Regions from separate parts of the Psychrobacillus sp. FSL H8-0510 genome, predicted to be linked through region 1. Evidence: riboswitches for the same ligand, from Rfam matches in the RefSeq annotation. Region 1 holds a riboswitch; each other region holds the start of a gene.
What was found. A riboswitch is a leader RNA that binds a small molecule or an ion and turns the genes downstream of it on or off. The one in region 1 is predicted to bind cobalamin.
Positions count from the first base shown of each region.

Region 2: linked by a shared signal. The riboswitch ahead of MHI40_RS18985 (hypothetical protein) and the one ahead of MHI40_RS02975 (ABC transporter substrate-binding protein) in region 1 are both predicted to bind cobalamin.
Region 3: linked by a shared signal. The riboswitch ahead of MHI40_RS17865 (hypothetical protein) and the one ahead of MHI40_RS02975 (ABC transporter substrate-binding protein) in region 1 are both predicted to bind cobalamin.
Region 4: linked by a shared signal. The riboswitch ahead of MHI40_RS01110 (ribonucleoside-diphosphate reductase subunit alpha) and the one ahead of MHI40_RS02975 (ABC transporter substrate-binding protein) in region 1 are both predicted to bind cobalamin.

Region 1 covers NZ_JBBOYZ010000001.1:594,139-599,775, reverse strand. The annotation lists gene MHI40_RS02985 (adenosylcobinamide amidohydrolase) at 1-1,089, opposite strand, end outside; gene MHI40_RS02980 (FecCD family ABC transporter permease) at 1,094-2,077, opposite strand; gene MHI40_RS02975 (ABC transporter substrate-binding protein) at 2,082-3,035, opposite strand; cobalamin riboswitch at 3,158-3,298, opposite strand; gene argS (arginine--tRNA ligase) at 3,622-5,289, opposite strand; gene MHI40_RS02965 (DUF1934 domain-containing protein) at 5,290-5,637, opposite strand, start outside.
Region 2 covers NZ_JBBOYZ010000001.1:3,720,040-3,725,676, reverse strand. The annotation lists gene MHI40_RS19005 (CapA family protein) at 1-537, shown strand, start outside; gene MHI40_RS19000 (class I SAM-dependent methyltransferase) at 553-1,161, shown strand; gene MHI40_RS18995 (translation factor GTPase family protein) at 1,337-3,262, opposite strand; gene MHI40_RS18990 (hypothetical protein) at 3,361-3,537, shown strand; gene MHI40_RS18985 (hypothetical protein) at 3,575-3,802, opposite strand; cobalamin riboswitch at 4,023-4,211, opposite strand; gene MHI40_RS18980 (serine hydrolase) at 4,388-5,188, shown strand; gene MHI40_RS18975 (FAD-binding dehydrogenase) at 5,265-5,637, opposite strand, start outside.
Region 3 covers NZ_JBBOYZ010000001.1:3,519,920-3,525,556, forward strand. The annotation lists gene MHI40_RS17860 (ABC transporter substrate-binding protein) at 1-892, opposite strand, end outside; gene MHI40_RS17865 (hypothetical protein) at 897-1,436, opposite strand; cobalamin riboswitch at 1,606-1,793, opposite strand; gene MHI40_RS17870 (VanZ family protein) at 1,887-2,354, shown strand; gene MHI40_RS17875 (nucleotide pyrophosphohydrolase) at 2,362-2,688, opposite strand; gene MHI40_RS17880 (hypothetical protein) at 2,690-3,013, opposite strand; gene MHI40_RS17885 (methyltransferase domain-containing protein) at 3,033-3,491, opposite strand; gene MHI40_RS17890 (GNAT family N-acetyltransferase) at 3,546-4,052, opposite strand; gene MHI40_RS17895 (DegV family protein) at 4,275-5,123, shown strand; gene MHI40_RS17900 (GNAT family N-acetyltransferase) at 5,134-5,637, opposite strand, start outside.
Region 4 covers NZ_JBBOYZ010000001.1:212,403-218,039, forward strand. The annotation lists gene MHI40_RS01095 (DedA family protein) at 1-441, shown strand, start outside; gene MHI40_RS01100 (undecaprenyl-diphosphate phosphatase) at 451-1,278, shown strand; gene MHI40_RS01105 (general stress protein) at 1,611-2,048, shown strand; cobalamin riboswitch at 2,225-2,402, shown strand; gene MHI40_RS01110 (ribonucleoside-diphosphate reductase subunit alpha) at 2,596-4,821, shown strand; gene MHI40_RS01115 (flavodoxin) at 4,821-5,264, shown strand; gene MHI40_RS01120 (ribonucleotide-diphosphate reductase subunit beta) at 5,236-5,637, shown strand, end outside.

The DNA.
Region 1 (5,637 bases):
GATAATATTACCAAAAGGTGTCTTATACTCTTTGATGACGGCATCCGTTGTCCTTACCGCAGTCATCATTCCTACTGTATCAGCTTCAGAAAATCCGTTATTCGCCAAGTAGACGAGCATTTCTTCTTGTACATTATCACAAGCATAACTAGCATCTACTCTTCTATTGACGAAGTTTTTATACCAGCCACTTCCTGCATTAATGACCGCAGAAGACCATGTCTTCAATTGTATTTCTGCTTGAAAAAGGACATAATCTTCCGTTACTTTAAAGTTTTCAGCGTTGATAATCCGCTCCTTATAACGTTCCATTACGTCTGGCAAAATGGTCACTTGAGGTTTTGGACGCTCTGGATGTGAAGTAGTACTTACTCGTGCTTCATAAACTGCTTCCACTAGACTTTTCTTTACTACTTCCTGTGGTTCCCCGATTACTTTTATCTGCCCCTGATCCATCAGTAAGAGGCGATCACAGTATAAAGAGGCAAGATTTATATCATGAAAAATACTAATAACCGTAATTTCATTTTCTATCGTTTGTGTTTTTATAGTATCGAGTAACTGTTTTTGATGGGCAATATCTAGATGATTGGTAGGTTCATCCAGCAGGAGTATAGGTGCTTGCTGTGCAAGGGCCTGAGCTACAAATACTCGTTGTTGTTCCCCTCCTGACAGCAGTTCCAACAGCTGATGCTCATATCTTTGGATGGCCGTTAGCTTCATCGCAGCTTGAACCGCCGCTTCATCCTCGTTAGACCAACTAGAAAACCAGCCGCTTTGGTGGGGGTAACGTCCGAGTGAAACAGTATCCCGAACCGTATGAGAAAAAGCCTGACTATGTAATTGTGGAAGTACTGCCATTTTTTTTGCGAGCTCTTTAGAAGCAAAGGATTGAAGTGTTTTATCTTCAATAAGGACTTCTCCTGATTTCATTGGTAAAATGCCACTTATCAATTTTAGTAAGGTAGATTTACCACTTCCGTTCGGTCCTAATATGCCTAGCATTTCTCCCTTTTTCACTTGAAAGGAGACGTTTTGGACAACTAGCTTTTCGTCGTAACCACCTGAAACATTTTTTATCTCTAGCATGGTGTTAAACGCCTCCTTTTTTACGTTGTTTAAAGAATATAAATGCAAACACAGGTGCTCCGATAAATGCTGTAATAACACCAATTGGTAACTCAGTCGGTGAAATAATCGTACGAGATACCAGATCACAGATGATTAAAAGCGAAGCCCCGTTTATAAAGCTCAATGGTAATACATGGCGATTATCCGAGCCAAATAAAAGCCTAGTCATATGTGGCACAACTAGTCCTACAAAGCCAATCGTCCCTGACACAGAAACGGCCGTACCAGTTAGCATAGACCCACCAATAAGTATCATCATTTTGCGCTTTTTCACATCTACTCCTAAGTGCTTGGCACGTTCTTCCCCAAACAGCATGGCATTAAGCTCTCTTCTGTTTATCCACAATAAAAACGTTCCGATAATAACAAAAGGTAAGGCCATCTGCACAAAGCTCCAGCCTCGCATCGACACACTACCGAGCAACCATCCAATAATTTGACGCAACTCTTCACCAGTTAAAGCAATCATTAACGAAATTACAGATCCCAAAAAGGAACTAAAAATAATTCCTGTTAAAATAATCGTCTCCATTTTCATCCCACGATCTACTAGCTTGGCGAATGAAATAACTAATAGCATTGTCACTAACGCACCAACCATACTAAAGACAGGTAATGTAAATATCCCTAAAAACGGTATGGAAATCCCGAAAAAGAGCGTAGCCACAGCACCGACCGAGGCACCGGACGAGACTCCTAATGTATAGGGGTCAGCAAGCGGGTTTTTAAGCAAACTTTGAAATGCAGCACCAGCAATCGCCAAAGATGCACCTACTAAACCAGCTAGTACCACTCGCGGCATACGAATCTTCCAAACGATATTGGTCGCTATCGCATCGGCCCCCGTATCCCATAACGTTTGGATCGGCACCTTCACAGAACCGACCGATACACCAAGCCAAATTGCTAACAAAAGCACAAAAATGGACATGATGTAACCGATCATTGATTTACTCACTAAAAGCCTCCGGATAGATTGCTTTCGCAATTTCTTCTAATCCTTCCACTAAACGTGGACCTTGTCTGCTCGTCGTGTCTTCATTTACTTGTATCACTGCATCATTTTGAATAGCAGTAACTGTATCAAATCCATCACGTTGTTTCACTTGTTCTACAATACCTTCTACGTAATCGTATGTGATAAGCATTACATCTGGGTTACGACTTACAATTTCTTCGGGATCAATTTTTACCCAACCTTCTTGATCCTCCATAATATTTGTAGCATTCAACATATTTAATATCTCTTGCATGAACGTTCCATTCCCTGTTGTATAAATTTCTGGAACATCCGAAGTTTCAACAAATACAGTTTTCTTCGATTCTACTTTTTGTACTTTTTGTTGGATATCTTCTACTTTTACTTTCATGTCTTCTACAATTTTTTGGGCTTCTTTAAGTTTCCCAGTAGCTTGACCCATTTCTTCAATAGTTGTATATGTTTCATCAAAATCCTTAGCGTCACTCACCACATACACCAAAATATTCGAATCACGTAGTTGTTGCAGTCCAGCTTCCGCCATTCCTACAATCGATTCATGCGCAAACACAATGTCCGGATCTAACGAAAGGATTTTTTCCACATTGAACTCCATGCCACCGATTTTTTCTTTCTCTAATGCCTCTTCTGGATAGCTTTCAAAATCGTTTACCCCTATAATTTCCTCATTCAACCCAAGTGCAAATAAGATCTCTGTATTACTAGGAATCATGGAGATGATTTTCTCCGGAGCTGCCTCTAACGTAACTTCTTCTCCAACGGCATCCGTCAATGTCATTGGGAATCCTATATTTTCACTGGCCGACTGCTCCGTCTCAGTACTTTCTACCTTTTTCGTTTCTTCCTGTGCGCATCCAACTAATAAAAGTACCGCCATTACAGCGATTAACCATCGTTTTTTCATTTTACATTCCTCCTAATTTAGACAATAAAAAATCTCCCATCCTATGATGAGAGATAGATAGGTATAAACCTGCGCGAAGTCACAACGAGCCAGATCTACACCAAACCTATCCTCGTAGGTAACGGGTGCAAAGCATATAGGCAGGTTTTCTGACTCGTGATATGTTCTATCACTTACAGTGGCGGGACCGTGCTGGACTTTAACCAGCTTCCCTTTTAACTCCAGCAATCCATTGCGAGAGCACCTCTATGCATTAAATTATTCATATTGCTTTGCCTTCATTATACCTTATTTTATACAACTGTCGACTTCGTTTTGAGTGAAGCGTTGCCTGACCTTTGAGATAATGTACATCTTTCTCCAGGTTGGTGATATTACTCTCGTCTATTGGATTACTCGCGAATGATTGGTGGTTACCCGCTTTGGAAGCCCTATTACTTGCGCTCCCGTTTGAAATACTCGCGGATGAAACTGTGTTTACTTACTCTGGCGGGGCATTTACCCTCGTACCGGGAATTACTTCCATCATAATATCTATCTGTATTTTAAAAAACCCTCGACCGAAGTCGAGGGTTTGCAGTTTGTATTACATTTGTTCTGGAGCAGATACACCTAGTAAACGTAAGGCATTTGCAATTGTTTCTCGCGCAGCAGTTACTAGTGCCAGACGAGCTTCTGTTTGAGGAAGATTATCCGCATTTAATACTTTGTCTGCGTTATAGAAGCTATGGAAAGTCGTTGCTAGTTCTTGGATATAGATTGCAATACGGTGAGGAGCACGAAGTTTTGCAGCATCTGCAACTATCTGTGGGAAGTCACCAATTTTTTTAAGTAAGTCTAATTCTTTTTCACTTTGCAATAATTCAAGTGAATCAGTCGATACTTTCATTCCTTGCGTTTCTGCTGAACGTAAAATCGAACAAATACGTGCGTGTGCATATTGAGCGTAGAATACTGGGTTTTCATTGGATTGAGAAACAGCTAAGTCTAAATCGAAATCCATATGTGAGTCACCTGAACGCATACCGAAGAAATAACGTACTGCATCCAGTCCTACTTCTTCTACAAGTTCACGCATGGTAACAGCTTTACCTGTACGTTTACTCATTTTCATTTTTTCGCCGTCTTTATATAATTGGACCATTTGAATAATCGATACTTCTAGTTTTTCACGCTCATATCCAAGTGCTTCAATGGCTGCTTTCATACGTGGAATATAGCCATGGTGGTCTGCTCCCCAAATATTAATCAGTTGATCGAATCCACGAACTAACTTATCTTCATGGTACGCAATATCTGGTAATAAATAAGTGAAAGAACCATCACCTTTAATAAGCACGCGATCCTTATCATCTCCAAATGTCGTCGAACGGAACCATGTAGCTCCTTCTTCTTCAAAAATATGACCATTTGCACGTAACTTATCTAAAGCCACTTCAATTTTGCCGTTCTCATATAAAGAAGTTTCCGAGAACCAGTTATCAAAACCAACACGGAAATCAGCTAAGTCTTTTTGTAGTTTTGCAAGCTCTACTTTTAACCCATGTGCACGGAATGCTTTGTAGCGTTCTTCATCTGACATAGAGACAAATTTATCGCCATGTTCTGCAACAAGAGCTGCAGCAATATCGATAATATCTTGCCCGTGATAGCCACCTTCAGGCATTTCTTGGTCTAATCCTTGAGCTTGGAAGTAACGAGCTTCAATGGAGATCGCTAAGTTATGAATTTGGTTTCCTGCGTCATTAATATAATATTCACGAGCAACATCAAATCCAGCAAAATCAAGAACGTTACTTAAAGAATCACCTACAGATGCCCCACGTGCATGTCCTAAATGTAAATCACCAGTTGGATTTGCAGAAACAAATTCTACTTGAATTTTCTCTCCAGCACCTGAAGTTGAGCGGCCGTAGTTTTCTTTTTCTGTTAAAGCAGCCTTCACTACATCTTGTAAGTAATCTTTACGAACAGTAATATTCATAAATCCTGGACCTGCAATATCCACTTTTTCCATCATTGTTCCAGACAACTCTAGGTTTTCTATGATTGCCTCCGCCACTTGACGAGGATTCTTTTTCGCAAGTTTTGTTAATTGCATCGCAATATTTGTTGCATAGTCACCATTTGCTTTGTCTCTTGGAGTTTCAAGTTGGATAGTTGGAATTTGCTCTTCCGTTACAAGTTCTGCTTTCACTATTGCCTGTTGTAATGCATCTTTAATGGTTTGTTGTAGCTTTTCTACTGCGTTCATTTATTCCGCCTCCGTATAAGTTAGTTCTAATGTATATGTACCGGCCACTTCTTCATTTATAATTAGCTCATATTCCACTTGAAAGCGTCCAACCTCAAAGTGTAAGTGCTTCGTATTTGTTGTAATAATCATTGTCCCATATTGAGTTTCATAGCTCCCAGTTTGGAACTCTCCACGTTCAAGAGGCAAACGCATTTTGACTCCACCACTTCGTAATATCAAGGCATTCTGCCCACTTAGTTTCACAGTCGTTCGAATAGTCTTTTCATTTTGAGATTCTTCATAAACTAAATAATTTTGTTCGCCTTTTAGTGTTAAAGTGCCTTTTGTTTTTATGTTGATTGTTTC
Region 2 (5,637 bases), 3.1 Mb from region 1:
ACCTACGGAACTAATAGTCATGAAACCCCAGTTGGTAAGGACTATTTAGTGAACCGAATAGAGGAAACTCGAATTATAAAAGAAATAAAGGAATTAAAAGCAAAGGTAGACTTTGTTGTAGTTAGCATCCATTGGGGAGCGGAGTACAATTTAGATGCAAATGATACACAGAAAAGGCTAGCCAGGTCTATTTCAGACGCTGGTGCAAATATTATATTCGGTCACCATCCCCACGTTATCCAACCATATGAACAAATTTTGTCGGGAAATGGTCATAAAACACATGTGTTTTATTCATTAGGAAACTTTTTTTCTGGTCAAAAAGACGAGTATACTAATATTGGTGGAATTGCTAAAATAGAAGTTTTAAAGAAAAATGTGAATGGTAAACAAATTATGACTTTAGAAAATCCTAGCTTTATATCTACGGCTGTTTTAAAAGGTGAGCCCTATACGGTTAACTTTTTAAAAGATGTTGAAAGTGAAATAGGAAAAACAAATGCATGGGTGCAGCAGCATGTGTTTGGAGGAGAGTGAGTTAGGGGGGAACGTGTGAAAGAACAAGATCATGACAGATTACTACGTATTAAGACAGAAGGTGTAAGAGAATGGCAGCACCAATCGTCTCATTATAATCGATACGAAGCGACCCCATATTCCGCATTGGAGATTCTTTTTGACGAATATGACGAGTGGAAATCAACAGATCGCTTTGTAGATTTTGGATGTGGCAAGGGGAGGTTCCCATTTTACGTTTATCACCATTTGCATGCTTCAGTGGTTGGGGTAGAAATGAATGGCCAACTCTATCAGGAGGCAATGGAGAACTTAGCTAAATATATGGAGCGTGCTAAAAGTTCAAGAGCTTCGATTCAGTTTGAACATATATTTGCAGAAGGGTATGACATAGAAAAGGAAGATAATCGATTTTACTTTTTTAATCCGTTTTCTTTGCAAATTTTTCAAAAAGTTATAGATAATATCCTACGGTCAGTTGAAGACCATCCTCGATCTGTGGATGTCATTCTCTACTATCCAACCTCAGAATATAGTCACTTTCTCGAAATTCAAACAGTATTTGAATTATGGAAGGAGATTCGCCTTCCTGGTTTATATGAAGAAAATAATAATGAACGGTTTTTAGTTTTCCGATTAGATTAAATATAAAACACTCCGCTTATAGTGGAGTGTTTTTGTAGCTTCAAACCATTGGCAATTTCTCGTTATCTGCTAGTATGTCCCATACTGTTTCTACTGGTGTTCGAACTGTTTTTCGTATTGTGCGGTATAGTTCCTATTTTCTTTTTCTGCTATCATGAATTATTCCTTCTTAAGATTATAGGCAATGCATTGCTGCTTCCGCCTCATGCCAGTAGACAGGATATCCTTTTCCTTTAGCGCAGAAAATAGATGTAGATGTATACTCAGGGTCTGCTTCTTTGTTATAACCAAGTCTATCGATTATCTCCTCAGTATTATGACAGCGATCGTAACCTCCATAAACTAAGCTAAGAGATCCCTTGCCATGGGTAAAAGATGCGAATGTCGTACTGTAATTCATAAAGGTCGCTACGGGTACTCTTCCTTTTATGAAAACATTATCTCCACTATTTTCTGGAGGTTCAAAGCTTCCTGCTGCTTGTTGGATATCAGAGAGTATTCGACCGATTAAGTCCATATTTACTTTAATCGTAAAATCATAAAATGGCTCTAAAAGTATATTTTCCGCTTTTTCCAGACCTTGCCGAAGTGCACGGTAGGTTGCTTCTCGAAAGTCTCCACCGTGTGTATGCTCATTATGTCCGCGTCCTGTGAGTAAAGTAATTTTCACATCAGTTAAGGTGGAGCCTGTTAGTAAACCGTGATGATCTCTTTCGAAAAGGTGGTGCTTCACTAAGTTTTGGTTGCCTGTCGATAGATCATTCGCATGACATATATTTGTAAAGGTAATTCCGCTATTTCTTGCAGCAGACTCGATTAGTAAATGCACTTCTGCATAGTGTCTTAAAGGTTCAAAATGACCATATCCATGTACGGAGTTACCAATAGTTTCTTTGTATAGAATTTTAGGCTCTCCAAAAGATACGTGGAAACCAAAACGCTCCAAAACAATTTGTTCGAGTATTTCTAGTTGAATAACTCCCATTACATGGACGTGTATTTCTTGAAAGTACTCATCCCAAAAGATACGTAAAGAAGGGTCTTCTGCATCTAATAATTTAAAGCAACGTAATACTTCCTTTACATGTATAGAAGCATCAAAGAGTACTTTAGATTTTAACGTTGGAATCATATCAAATTCAGTTTTCTGGGCGAATACACCGAGCCCATCCCCAATGGAGGCATTTGTTAAGCCAGTAACAGCTACTAGTTCACCTGCTATAGCCTGATCTGTAGTTTTAAATTTATTGCCGCTATATTGGCGGATTTGCGTTATTTTTTCAGTTTGTTCATTGTAAGTTACACTGTCGCGTACTTTCAATGTCCCATTCACTAACTTCAAATAGGTAACACGATTCCCACTTTCATCATGTCTTATCTTATACACCTGTGCTGCAAATACATCGTCTGATTTATAGGAAGTAGTGGTTAACGAATCTAGTTTTTCTAGAAATTCGACAATACCTATATCTTTCAATGCTGAACCACTAGCACAAGGAAAGATTTTGTTTTCTTTCACCATTTGTTTAAGCGTTTGTGTCCATAAGTCTTTATCGAATCCACTGTCCATATAAGTTTCTAAGAGAACTTCATCTCGCTCTGCAAGAAATTCAATTAGTTCTTCGTCAAAAGATGTCGTTATATCACACACATTTTCTGATAAGGTGGAGCGAATTTCAGCAAGAACGCTTGTTGGATCCGTGCCTTCATAATCGGTTTTATTGATAAAGAAAAAGGTAGGGACATGGTGTTTTCGCAGTAATTGCCAAACAGTTTCCGTATGTCCTTCAATGCCGTCTACAGCACTAATAATAATGATGGCATAGTCCATCACTTGGATAGCACGTTCCATTTCTGGAGAAAAATCGACGTGTCCCGGAGTATCGATAATATAGTAGGTAGAATTGTTGTAGGTAAAGATTCCTTGATCGGCAAATATAGTAATTCCTCTATTTTTCTCTATAGTATGACTATCAAGAAACGAGTCTTGATGGTCCACTCGTCCTCTATGTCTAATGGTATTTGTATGGTAAAGCAGTTGCTCTGAAAAAGTAGTTTTTCCAGCATCTACATGTGCAAGAATTCCAATAGTTTTGTGCATGTACTCACCTCTGAACTTAATTATAGCAAATTAGGGCGAAAACACCTGTATCAGTGCTATACTAGATAGACTAACAACGTAGAAAGAAGGTACAATTCATGCAATATTCGAAATCGAAAATGGAAGAACTAGTGAAATATAGCCCAGAGTTAAGCAAACGTTTAAAAGAGGTTATGAAGGAGCATGATTTAGAGAAAAGCTTTGCTTTAAAAGCTCTTTATCATTCTGAAGTAAAAGACGGCGGTAAATTTCAAAGAGACTATCAAGACCTATAAAAAAGTGAACCGATTAAAATCGGTTCGCTTTTTTTATTTAATCTTCTTTCATTCCTGAAATCTCACCTTTAATTTGTTTATATGCTTTTTGTAAATTGAGTACATATTTAGTTTTGTCTTGTTCGTGTATTTCTGAGATAGTATCAATTTCTTTTCCAAAGGCTTCAAATATCAAATCCAGTGAAATGGATGAGCTTCCAATATTATTAGTCATTAATACATTTTTAAATCTATTTATATAATCTTCTTTCGTGCCGATAGTCATTTCAACATTCCTTTCTTCAACATAAAAAAGCATCCTCTTTTAAAAGAAGATGCTAGTTGGATATGATTGGTTGTTGTCGAGACGTTTGAAACGTAACAAAATACACACTGAAAAGAGTCAATATCTCCAGTGTTTTCATTGCGCTTTTTCGTACGACAGCAATTTCAAGCATTTGCTTGTTCATAGCTGCACTTAACACCCCCTATCCGCGTAGGTTTTTGGTGTGTACTTGAAATAGGCAGGTCTCCTGGCTCATGGTCATCGCTTTTCTATCCTTCCCATAATGACATACAGTGGATATAGTAGAATTGCTCCCATTTACAGTTGCGGGACAGCGTCGGTTTTTCACCGACTTCCCTTTTAAGTTCATTTACTTTCGTAAACGAACACCTAAGTCTACACATTATTCAATTGTTCTTTTACTATAACATAAAAAATTTAATATTCAGTTGATAGAAAGTTAAAACCGAGCTTTATTGTAAATCTATAAATCTATTTGCTTTTTATAGTTTATAATTAATGTAATATTCAAACAAGTGTTAGTCTATAATAAAATAAATAGATTTTCTATAGGGGGGAAGAATTTTGGAAGAGCTTGTGAGCGAGGTACAAAAACTCGTAGAACAGTCAAAAGGCACTTGGGGAATCGTCTTAGAGGACTTAAATTCAGGGGAGAAATGGGAACATAATGAACAGGAGCTTTTTTATGCGGCAAGTGTCATTAAGGTACCAATCATGGCCTCAGTTTATAGAGCAGTGGATCGAGGAGACTTTTCTTTAATGGACTTAATCATCCTCAATGAAAAAGAGTATGTGGGAGGTTCTGGTGTATTGCAACATTTTACTCCAGGATTATCTCTTCCCCTTCAAGACATCATAATGCTGATGATTATTCAAAGTGATAATACGGCAACTAATCTACTAATCGACCTTGTAGGAGTTGACGATATCCAAAATTCTATGAAGGAAGCAGGAATGGTATATAGTACTTTTTATAACAAGCTCATGTTGAGTAAGTCTAATCCCAAAGGTGCTAATCGGATAGCAGCAGCGGATATAGCTATACTTTTACATAAGATGGCTATGGGAGATTTAGTGAGTGGTAAAGCAAGCCGTCAAATGGTAGAAGTGATGAAGAAACAACAGGTACGTGATTGTTTACCTGAAAGGTTACCGTCTCCATACTCTAATTTTGATTATGGGATGACGCCATGGGAGTTAGCCAATAAGACTGGATGGATTCCTGGAACACGTCACGACGCTGGAATCTTTTATGTAGGGAATCGAAAGTTAATTGCAACGGTTTTATCAAAGGATGAAGATGATTTACTTTCGAAACGAATTCTTGCTCAAATTGGAGAAGAAATATACAAATACTTACGGTAAATTGGTTAAAGACGACATGGATATACAACGCATGTCGTCCGTAACTATTTCAGATTAGGAAACTTCAGTAATCGAGTTAAGTTTGATTTAGGCTACGAACCAAGGCCCTTCCTGCTTCTCTTCCTGTAAAGATACAACCACCTAAAAATGTCCCTTCTAAAGAGCGATACCCATGAACTCCTCCTCCACCAAAGCCAGTTACTTCACCGGCTGCATAAAGCCCAGGGACGGCAAGTCCTTTATTATTTAGTACCCGGCCGTCGAGATCAGTTTGCAATCCACCAAGTGTTTTCCTAGTCACAATATTTAACCGAACAGCAATTAAAGGACCATTTTTAGGATCTAATAATTTATGGGGAGATGCTACACGTATTAATTTATCACCTATATAGTTTCGAGCTCCTCGAAGAGCCGTTACTTGAAGATCTTTTGTAAATTTATTATCCATT
Region 3 (5,637 bases), 2.9 Mb from region 1:
CAATACGAGGCCCTGGTCGAGAAATAACGTCACCATCTACTAAAAAGACTGAATCGTTTTGTACGGCTTGTATTTTGTCCCACCCTGCACGAGATTTAATCTCTCCAGGTGCATCATCTAAATAATTTGCAGTTGTTAAAATAATTTCTGGGTTTTTGACCGTAACATCTTCCTCTGACACACTGATCCAACCTTCTTGATCGCTAAATACATTGTCGACCGATGCTGCTGCTAAAATTTCTTGTTGGAATGTTTTACTACCAGTTGTATAAATATCTGGAGATGGGCTAATTTCATAATATACCTTTTTTAATGGAGTAGCAGATTTTACTCTTTCTTGAACTCCTTGAATAGTATCCTGAATAGAAGAAATAACTTCTTGCCCTTTTTCTTCAATGCCCATTACAGTAGCCAATTGCTCGATATCTCCGTATACATCTTCAAAAGAAGTTGCAGACTCAATTACAAAGACTTTTAATCCGGTATCTTCCAGAAGTTGCAATGCTTCTTCTTGGCCAATTGTATACGCTATTACTACATCTGGGTTCAATTCTGTAATTCTTTCCGCATTAAATGCAACTGAATCAGATACTCGCTCTATTTCGAGTGCTTCTGCAGGATATGTATCATAATCTGTTGCTCCTACAATTTTATCGCCTACACCTAAAGCAAAAAGAATCTCTGTATTGCTCGGTTGAAGAGAAACAATCGTTTCGGGTACTTCTTCGAATGTAATTTCATTTCCTACATCATCAGTTACTGTGTATTCTTTTACTTCTTCTACTACTTCCTCTTGTTTTTCCACAGTTGTCTTCTCTTCCGCAGAACACCCTACAAGCAAGAATGAAAATAGCAGCACCGACAACCAATTAAATAAATAATTTTTCTTCATAGTATTATTCCTCCAGTTGTTTCTTTTTTCTCATTGGATATGATTTACTGACAAATTGAATTTCTTCCACTCCATGATGTTTGTTCACATAAACTGCCATCGCAAACAACACATTTGCTAATAACTGTGCATAGTCAAACAAAATCTCAGGAATTTCTCTTTCTAACGAAACTTTATGAAGAGCTCTAACTGACTTTTTTGCTTCACTTCTACAAACATGTAATTCACAAGCTGCAGTCGTACCCTGTGGTAGTACAAATATATTTACTCTACCTTTTACTTCCTCTACATAGAAATCGTACATATCACTTAGAACTTGTAAATCGTCTTCTGTAATGGCTATCTTCCCTCGAACAGACCCGTTTAAATGGTAAGCCATTGGTGCCAAATACATCAAATCCTCGTAAATCTTTGGTATATCCTTTGTTAAAGAAGCTGCTAGTCCAATACGAGTAGTCAACGAATCTGTACGGATTTCAAAATCTACAGCAGAAGGTGTTTCACGCATAAACGGATAGCAAATATAGCGAATATCTTTTTTCATTACTTCTCCTCCTTTCCTTTTATTGGTGAATTTTCAAGCATATAGTACTTTTTTAGTTAACAGCACAAAAAAAACGCCACCCAAACAAGGGCGGCGTGATACCTATTTAACGATAAAAAAACAGAAAAATAGAAACGTGCCGTACAATCCCTTAACTTCCGAAGAGTATCTATACGTTCAAGAAAAGGCTGGTCTCCTGGCTTATGCATCAATTTACTCTAAGAACCTTCCCATTGACTAGTCAACAGTGGTATTTTTCTTATTTCATCAGCATTTACAGTTGCGGAAACAGCTTCGGATTTTAACCGAATTCCCAAATTAAGCTAACAAGTTAGCACCTTTTCCCTGCGAAAATTATTCACTTACAATTAGTTTACCATAGCCATCTCCCTAGCATGCACAATAATTTTCACGCATGTAAATTCACCGCTTTTGTGCTAATGTCAGTATATGAAAAAACTTATCCCGTTTTTAATATTACTTGTTATTGTATTTTTGGCATCAGGGCAGCCAGCTGAACAGCAATCTATGCAGGATGTCTTAAAAGCATGGCTTCCTAACAAACCATTAGAATCTTTTCTTCGTATTTTTCAAGTTCCATACTGGGGCATTCTCGTTTCTGTGGAAGAGCGTGGCTACTATGCTTTTGTAGAATTTTTGATAAGAAAAGGTACCCATTTTGTTTATTTTGGAATCATTGCTTTAGCCATTTATATTGCGTTACCTCCATTTAAGTATCGTAAAATTACAACAGTTGTGATCACTATGCTTCTTGCTGTTGCCGATGAATTTCGACAATCGTTTACAAGTGGTCGTACAGCTTCTCTTCAAGATGTCTTGTTGGATACAACTGGGGCTATTACTGCGCTATTATTAATGTCATTTTTTCAATGGTTTCAACAAAAAAAAGTTGACTGATAACGAGTCAACTTTTTTCACTTATAAGTACAGTGTTGTCTTCAGGTAATGGATATTTCAAAGCATTTTTCTTCATTTTTTGCTGTGCAGCCTCTATTAAATCAATTCCGAGCACATCAGCAAATTGCAAAAGATAAATAAATACATCTGCCGCTTCGTCAGCAATTGCCTGCTTGTCTTTTTTTATCGCATCCTCTGCAGTAACCCATTGGAAATGCTCTAATAACTCACTTGCTTCTAATGATACTGAAATAGCAAGACTACGAGCATCGTGGTTTCCTCCCCAACCTCGATCGTCCCGGAATCTCTTTATCTCTTCTGTTAACTCTTTCATTTTATTCTCCTATTCTTGCTGTGAATGTGTATTTGTTTTGACTTCTTGCTTCCTCTAATAGATGCATTTCTGATTGTATTAAAGCTTTATATTTGATAGGTAAATGGTCGGCAGCTTCTATTAATTCTTTATAATCTGTTAATGTATATTCTATTTCCCATTTGCCATCTTGAAGATGAGTAGAGTCGATAATTTTTTCCGTTGTAATTTCGAAACCAGCTTTTTCCGCAATTTGTTGAATGTCCTTAGGTGTAAATAACGTTCGAACATTAACTAAACTGTTTTCTACAAAGCACTCATATTGAGCTTGGATGAGTACTGACAAGAAGTGTGGAAGCTGCTCATTAGTCTGAACTCTCGTGTCCCACTCGGCAAAGCATAATACGTTTGTCCATTTTTTGATTTTCTTTAACATACCCAGGAATTCTTCGGGTGATTTTAAGTACCAAGAACAATGAGACAGCACAATATAAATCAAAAGATTTTTCAGGGAAATCCACTTCTGCTTGAAGGATATCCAATTCAAAATTTACCTTAATCCGATTTCCTAGGGGCGAGTTCTTCAAGAAGGCCATTGAATTACCTAAAGTAACTGGGCTGCCATAGTCCGGTGAAGCTATATCGATTCCATGAACAAATCCTGTCTCTCCAACTGTATAAGCCAAAACTGCTGTCGTATCTCCTTGTCCACAGCCAATTTCTAGCACTTTGCTACCTTCTTTAATATTCCAAAAGTCTACTAGCTTTAGTCGATGCTCTGTCTGCACCTTCTGAATGGTCGAATCAAATTCGTTTATTGGCATACATTTTACAATTTCTTCGATGATGTGAGAATTAATTTCGTTTCCTCCTTCCACTCAATTCAATATTAGTGACATATGATGTTCACCGTAATAAGTATCCCCAACCTTTAATGCCATGTCTTCTGTCCCAAATACTTTAAATCCTAGTTGAAGATACAGATTCTTTGCCGCCTCATTACTTGTTACTACGGAGAGGTTTATCTTTTCAATTTCGCGACTCTCTCTAGCTTGTTCAATTGCCAATCTCATTAGTGCTTTGCCTGTCCCTTGCCCCCTGCCGATTGGACTGACATACATAGCGAAAATATTTGCACGATGTTTCATTTTTAAGTTACTCTCCTGTGCAAGAGTGACCATTCCTACTAATTTAGATTGATCAAACGCCCCAAATGTATAATTTCCCTTTACGCTTAAATTCCCCTTTACTCGTTCAATTGGATTGTCTCGCTGCATTGCCTCTTCATAGCTCGCACCAAAGGCTTCTGGGCTTGTTTTCAATGCTTCTAATCTTAACTCCCAATAAGCACTCGCGTCTTCTGCTACTAGTTGTCTTAACTCCATTCTCATACCTCCAAGAAATATCTATCATTATATAATTCATGCACATGTATAAGCTCTTTACAGGAGAAGGCCCCCTTCATAATTCACTTCCCTACGTAATTATGTTCAAAATATGTACTAGATTCCGAAATATCGACAAAACATGACATATAACACTATTGCTAATATAATGTCTCCTGTAAATTAGCACTAATAAGATTGCACAAAAAGGAGTTCTACATTATGAAGAAAAAAGTTGCTTGGATTACTGATACTGCCGCTTTATTAGACTCAACTTTCATTGAAAAACATAATATATATGTCCTTCCCTTAAATATCGTATTTGAAGATGGTGCTTTTAAAGAAACAATTGATATGACTCACGACGAATTTTATGACAAGTTACGCACAGCAAAAATTCATCCAAAAACTTCTCAACCTCCAATTGGAGAGATGGTGCAATTATATGAAGATTTAAAAGCAAAAGGATACGACTGTGCCGTTGCAGTGCACACATCCAGTGAATTATCAGGAACCTATAATAGCTCACAAACTGCTTCTAAAATAGCAAATTTTAAAGTGTATTCGATTGACTCTAAAATAGGATCTTATCCAATGGTCAAAATGTTAGAAGTCGGCAAGCATATGCTAGAAGCAAATCATGACATAGAGGAAGTAGTTACTCATATTGAGAATATGACAAATAACTCCGAGTTATCCTTTATTCCATCTAGTTTGACGCAACTTCATAAAAGCGGTCGTGTTTCAGGTACCCAAGCTTTTCTGAGCAATCTTCTAAATATAAAAGTCGTCATTTCTTTCGATAACGGCAAAGTCGTAATGAAAGAAAAGGTTCGTGCAGATAAGCGAGCTAAGAAATATGTAATGAACTTACTTCGTAAAGACATGAAAATATCCAATGTTCCAGAGGTTGCGGTTATTAACTGCAATAATACGACCGATGCTAGAACTTGGAAAGAAGAATTGCTACAGGAATTCCCTAAACTAAAAGTGATCGTTCTTCCCCTTAGCGCTTGTGTAGGAGTACATGCTGGGGAAGGAACAACAGGACTTAGCTGGGTTAGATATTAATGAGTTTGTGCTACTGCACAAACTCTTTTTTTAATAAGGAACAAATTGCCTCATCACAAAAGTGTCCTTTTTCAAACGCAGATTTTCGAAAAGTACCTTCATAGACAAAACCAGCTTTTTCTAGCGTTTTTTTAGATGCTATATTATCAGGAGCAAAGAGGGCTTCAATACGATTTAAATCCATTAACTCGAAACCGTAACGTAAAATGGGCTGTAACACCTCTATCATAATGCCTTTACGCCAAAACTCTGGTGCCACTTCAAAACCAATCTCTGCTTTAAAGTGTTTCTTTTCCCAATTATGATATCCACAACTACCGATAATCTTATTCTCTTCCTTCGTAGCAATCCCCCAGCGAATCCCCTCTTTTTTTAAATATTTCTTTTGCCAATTTCCTATTAATACCTTTGCTTCTTTAACGTCTTCAAATGTGTCCAAATCATAATACTTCGTAACCTCATCTTTTGAAAAATAATAGAAAACCTCTTTTGCATCACTAATTTCAATGGGGCG
Region 4 (5,637 bases), 380 kb from region 1:
ATTGCTTCCACGGCCGGTTCTGTCATTGGTGCGACTATCTTGTATGGTATCGGGTTACTTTTAGATGTGGAGCGGTTGGAGAAAATTGTTGGGAAGTATGGTAAGTTCCTACGATTAACGATTAAGGATATTCATAAAGCCGACGCTTGGTTTGATAAATATGGAGTCTGGGCAGTCTTTTTCGGAAGATTAATACCACTGGTGAGAAGCCTTATTTCAATTCCTGCAGGGATGTCGAATATGAAGTTTGGATTATTTCTTCTATTTACGACACTTGGAACGTTAATATGGAATACAGTATTAGTCTCGGTAGGAGCGGCGGTTGGAGATAACTGGGATGAAATTGTTGGATATATGGATATTTACTCCAATATTGTATATACCATTATAGCTATTTGTGGTATTGCATTTCTGATTTGGTACTTTAAAAAACGAGATTAAGGAGATTTTATGGAAATTTTAGAGTTATTAAAAGCACTTATACTTGGATTTGTAGAAGGAATGACAGAGTTTGCACCGGTATCGTCTACGGGACATATGATTATTGTCGATGATATGTGGTTGAAGACGGAAGATTTTTTAGGGAAATATTCTGCTAATACATTTAAAATTGTTGTTCAATTGGGTTCTATTTTAGCGGTAGTAGTAGTGATGTGGAAGCGATTATTCAGTTTAGTCGGCTTGTATAAAATTGATACAGAAGAATCGAGTAAACAGTTCAACTTGCTTCATGTTATAGTTGGGATTATTCCAGCAGGAGTATTGGGAGTTCTATTAGAAGATTTTATCGATAAGAATTTATTTGGTGTAGAAACCGTAATATTTAGTCTTATAGCGGGTTCTATTTTAATGATTATTGCAGATAAATTTGGACCGAAAAATCCTTCTATCGTAAGTCTAGATCAAATTACATATGCACAAGCTTTCAAAGTAGGTTTAGTACAATGTCTTTCGTTATGGCCGGGGTTCTCACGTTCAGGTGCTACCATTTCTGGTGGTGTATTATTCGGGATGAATCATAAAACAGCAGCAGACTTCACATTCATCATGGCTGTTCCGATTATGGCTGGAGCAAGTTTGATATCTGTTTTGAAAAACTGGGAAGATATTGATATGAACCACTTGAGTTTTTATATAGTAGGATTTATTAGTGCATTTGTTTTTGCACTTATTTCTATTAAGTTCTTCTTGAAATTAATCTCACGCGTTAAATTAATGCCGTTCGCAATTTATCGCATTATTTTAGCAGTGGTTCTTGCAGTTATCGTATTTCTTTAAATAAGTTGGCGAATTTTGTTAAGTAGTTCGTGGAGTAGGACTAAAACTATAGGGAAAAAGCATTGCCTCTGGCAGTGCTTTTTTTGAGTGGATTTGGTATGGACTACTTAGTGAAATAAGAAAAGCACGTCTCTCTTTAAAAGAAAGAATTTGTTAAGGAAAAAGGATGAATATTGGATAATGATTGTCCCTACTACTGGTTATTTATTTTGAAATAAAAGATTGTGAACGTGTTCACTTAAATTATATAGGGATTGAAGCTTTAAGGTGTCTAGAAGAACTAAAGATCGGGTAAAGAATACATAGGAAAAGCAATCAGGAGGTAATTTTTAATGAAGAATCATATTGTTGGCGTATACGAAAATGAACAACAAGCAGCTGAAGTTGTGGAAGATTTAAAAGCGAAGGGCTATACAACCGAAGAAATTTCAGTTATTGCTAAAAATATAAATGAAACATCTGAAATCGCACAGGAATTAAAACCCTCCACAAAGGATGGAGCAATTGTTGGAGCTGTAACTGGAGGAGCAATTGGAATAGCAGGGGTGATAGCAGGGTTATCCACTATATTAATCCCAGGGTTTGGTGCTGTGTTGGCTGCAGGTCCAATTATTACAACAATTGGCGGAGCAGTAGTAGGAGCCAACTCTGGTTCTGGAGGATTAAAACATGCTCTTATGGAAATTGGAGTTCCAGATAATGAAGCTGAACTCTATTCGAATGAAGCACAGGATGGTAAAATCCTGGTATTTCTTCACCCTAAAGAGTGAGGGTCGATTGAGTGGTCAAAAGTAATGTTTGCAAAAATAATATCAAGTGATTTTAGCTAAAAATCGCTGAATCACTTGATGTATTAGTTCCCCTAGAGAATTGACAGCTTGAATTAGGAGTTGCTCAGTTAAACACAATATGTTAGATTATATAAATGAACTAAACACAATATATAGTATGTTAACGATGAAAAGGTACCTTTATGGTTTAAAAGGGAATTCGGTAAAATGCCGAAGCTGTCCCCGCAACTGTAAGTGTGGACGACTGTTGAATAGCCACTGCGAGTGATCGTGGGAAGGACAACAGAAGGATGAAACACGAGCCAGTAGACCTGCCTTTTCATCGGTAAGCAACACTTTCTTCGGGGGTTGAGAGGTGGGAGCGAAGGCCTCTATCTCGAATGATTGATATGTCTTGTTGTATCCTACACTTTTAATTTTGAGCGATGTCTCAGCCGAAGATGGCTGTGTCATCGCTTTTTTTGTTTTGTGGTTTGGAGGGAAGTGCCACATAACTGTAACCGTTTAAAAAATAGGAGGAATTCAAATGACAATCATCTCAAACACAACGAAACAAGAAGTCCTACATAATCTAACAAAAGAATTTGGGGAGGAAAAAATTACTCCTCTTATAAAAACACATGAAAGATGGATGCAAAAACACCCGGAAGGTACAATAGCTGCTTGGTCGAAGTCAATGTCACTAGAAGCATTAAGTTTTCTAGATGAACAAGAAACGTACTGGACCTTTGTAGCAGCAAGAGTTCATTTAGCGCAGGTGTATGAACAAGTAGCTGAGAGAAGAAACACAACTGTGGATGCAGTGTACACAAAGTTTGCTAGTAATGTTCAACTGTTAAGTGATAAAGGCATTTACGATAAACGTCTTAAACAAGCATACTCACTACAAGAACTAGAGCAGCTATCTGAAATCCTCGTACAGGAAAGAGATTATTTATTTACTTATATCGGTCTAAAAACACTATTAGATCGATATGTAGCGAAGGACTTTGATAAAACAATAGTCGAACTGCCTCAGGAACGTTGGCTTATTATTGCAATGACACTGATGAAGGATGAGCAAGAAAATCGTTTAGAGAAAGTAAAAGAATCCTATTGGGCGATGAGCAACCTATATATGACAGTAGCAACACCAACACTATCTAATGCAGGTAAGCCTCATGGACAGCTCTCTAGCTGCTTTATCGATACGGTAGACGATAGCCTTCAAGGAATCTACGATAGCAATACGGACGTTGCAACCCTATCCAAATTTGGCGGGGGTATAGGTGTGTATATGGGCAAAGTGCGTAGCCGTGGATCTTCTATTAGAGGTTTTGTTGGTGCTTCCAGTGGTGTGCTTCCTTGGATTAAACAACTTAATAATACAGCAGTAAGTGTTGATCAGCTTGGGCAACGCCAAGGGGCAGTAGCTGTGTATTTAGATGTTTGGCATAAAGATATATTTACATTTTTAGATTTACGTTTAAATAACGGTGATGAACGACTACGAGCGCACGATATTTTTACTGGTGTATGTTTGCCCGATTTATTCATGGAGAAAGTCGATGCTAGAGAGGAATGGCATTTATTTGACCCTCATGAAGTTCGTCAGCTTAAAGGCTATTCTTTGGAGGACTTTTATGATGAAAAACGTGGCGATGGATCATTCCGCCAAAAGTACGAGGAATGTGTTAGCGATCATCGCTTGTCTCGTGAAACTGTTCCCGCTATCGACTTGATGAAGCGAATTATGCGTTCTCAGCTAGAGACAGGAGTACCGTTTATGTTTTACCGCGATGAAGTCAATCGCAGCAACCCTAACAAGCATGCAGGGATGATTTATAGTAGTAATCTTTGTACGGAAATTTTCCAAAACCAAAGTGCAACTACATTTGAGTCGATTCAAATTGAAGACGATATCATTGTCACTCGTCGTAAACCAGGGGATTTTGTCGTATGTAATCTGTCGTCTATAAACTTAGGGAATGCAGTTCCGGCAGATGTATTAGAAAAGCTTATAAAAATTCAGGTTCGGATGCTCGACAATGTGATTGATCTAAATATGATTCCAGTTCCTCAGGCGGAACGTACAAATTCTAGGTACAGAGGGATTGGGCTTGGGACATTTGGATGGCATCATTTACTGGCACTAAAGAGTATTCGCTGGGAGTCTGATGAAGCGGTTGAGCTTGCGGATTCATTGTATGAAAAAATTGCATACTTAACGATTAAAGCTTCTGCGGAGCTTGCGAAGGAAAAAGGGGCATATCCATTATTTGAAGGGTCAGATTGGCAAACAGGAGTTTATTTTGACAATCGTCAATACGATAGTAAAGAGTGGAATGAATTACGGGATATTGTAGGGGAAAGTGGGATACGGAACGGATATTTAATGGCAGTTGCTCCGAACTCTTCAACATCGATCATAGCTGGAAGTACTGCAAGCATAGATCCTATATTCCAGAAGTCATACTCGGAAGAGAAGAAGGATTATAAAATTCCGGTCACTGTACCAGATTTGAATTCTGAGACTACATGGTATTATAAATCAGCGTATTTCATCGATCAGCATTGGACGCTTAAACAAAACGCTGCACGCGGGCGTCATATCGACCAAGGAGTTTCATTAAACCTATATGTGCAAAACACAATCAAAGCAAAAGAATTATTAGATTTACATCTAGATGCATGGAATAGCGGGTTGAAAACAACTTATTATGTGCGTTCCACTTCAGTTGAATTAGTAGATTGTGACTCTTGTTCAAGCTAATGAAAGCGATCATTTGCTATTTAAGCTATAGCGGTAATACCGAGGAAGTAGCGGATCTATTGAAGAAGCAATTGGAAGCCGGCAACTTTGAAATAGATATGTATAGTATTGGCTATGGAGCAGTACCAAATTTGTTTGAATATAACCTTATTTTTCTCGGAACTTTTACTTGGGATAAGGGAAGCACGCCCGAGGAAATGAAGGACTTTGCAAGAGAAGTTGGTGACAAGCCTAACAATGTCTATATCTTTGGGACTGGGGACACACAGTTTGGTGGAGATGATTTGTTTTGTAATGCTGTAAACAAATTAGCTCGTTTCTATAACAGTGATTATCCGGGTTTGAAAATTGAGCAATCACCGAGAGGCAGCCAGGAGAGGCTGGTAAGTAAATGGTTAGAAGGAGTTTTGGAACATGCAGAAGGCAAAAACATTAGAACCTAGAAATCCGAACAAATCGACAGGAATTTTCAACGGCCAGTCAAGTGGAATATTAAATTGGAACGATATTGCGTATCCACACTGGCATAAGATGTACAAGCGCTTGCTAGGTAATTACTGGCAGGCAGATGAGATCAATATGTCCAATGATATAAAGCAGTTTGCAAGCCTTAGTCAGTCGGAGCAGGATGCCTATTTGAAAATTATTGGCTTGCTTGCGACATTGGATGCACCTCAAACACGTACAGCACTGTTATTATCGCTTTACGCAACCGACCCGTCAGTCCAATCAATCATGGCTGTAATTGCACAGCAAGAAGCGGTGCATAATGAAAGTTATTCGTATGTATTATCTTCTATCGTATCGCTTGATCAG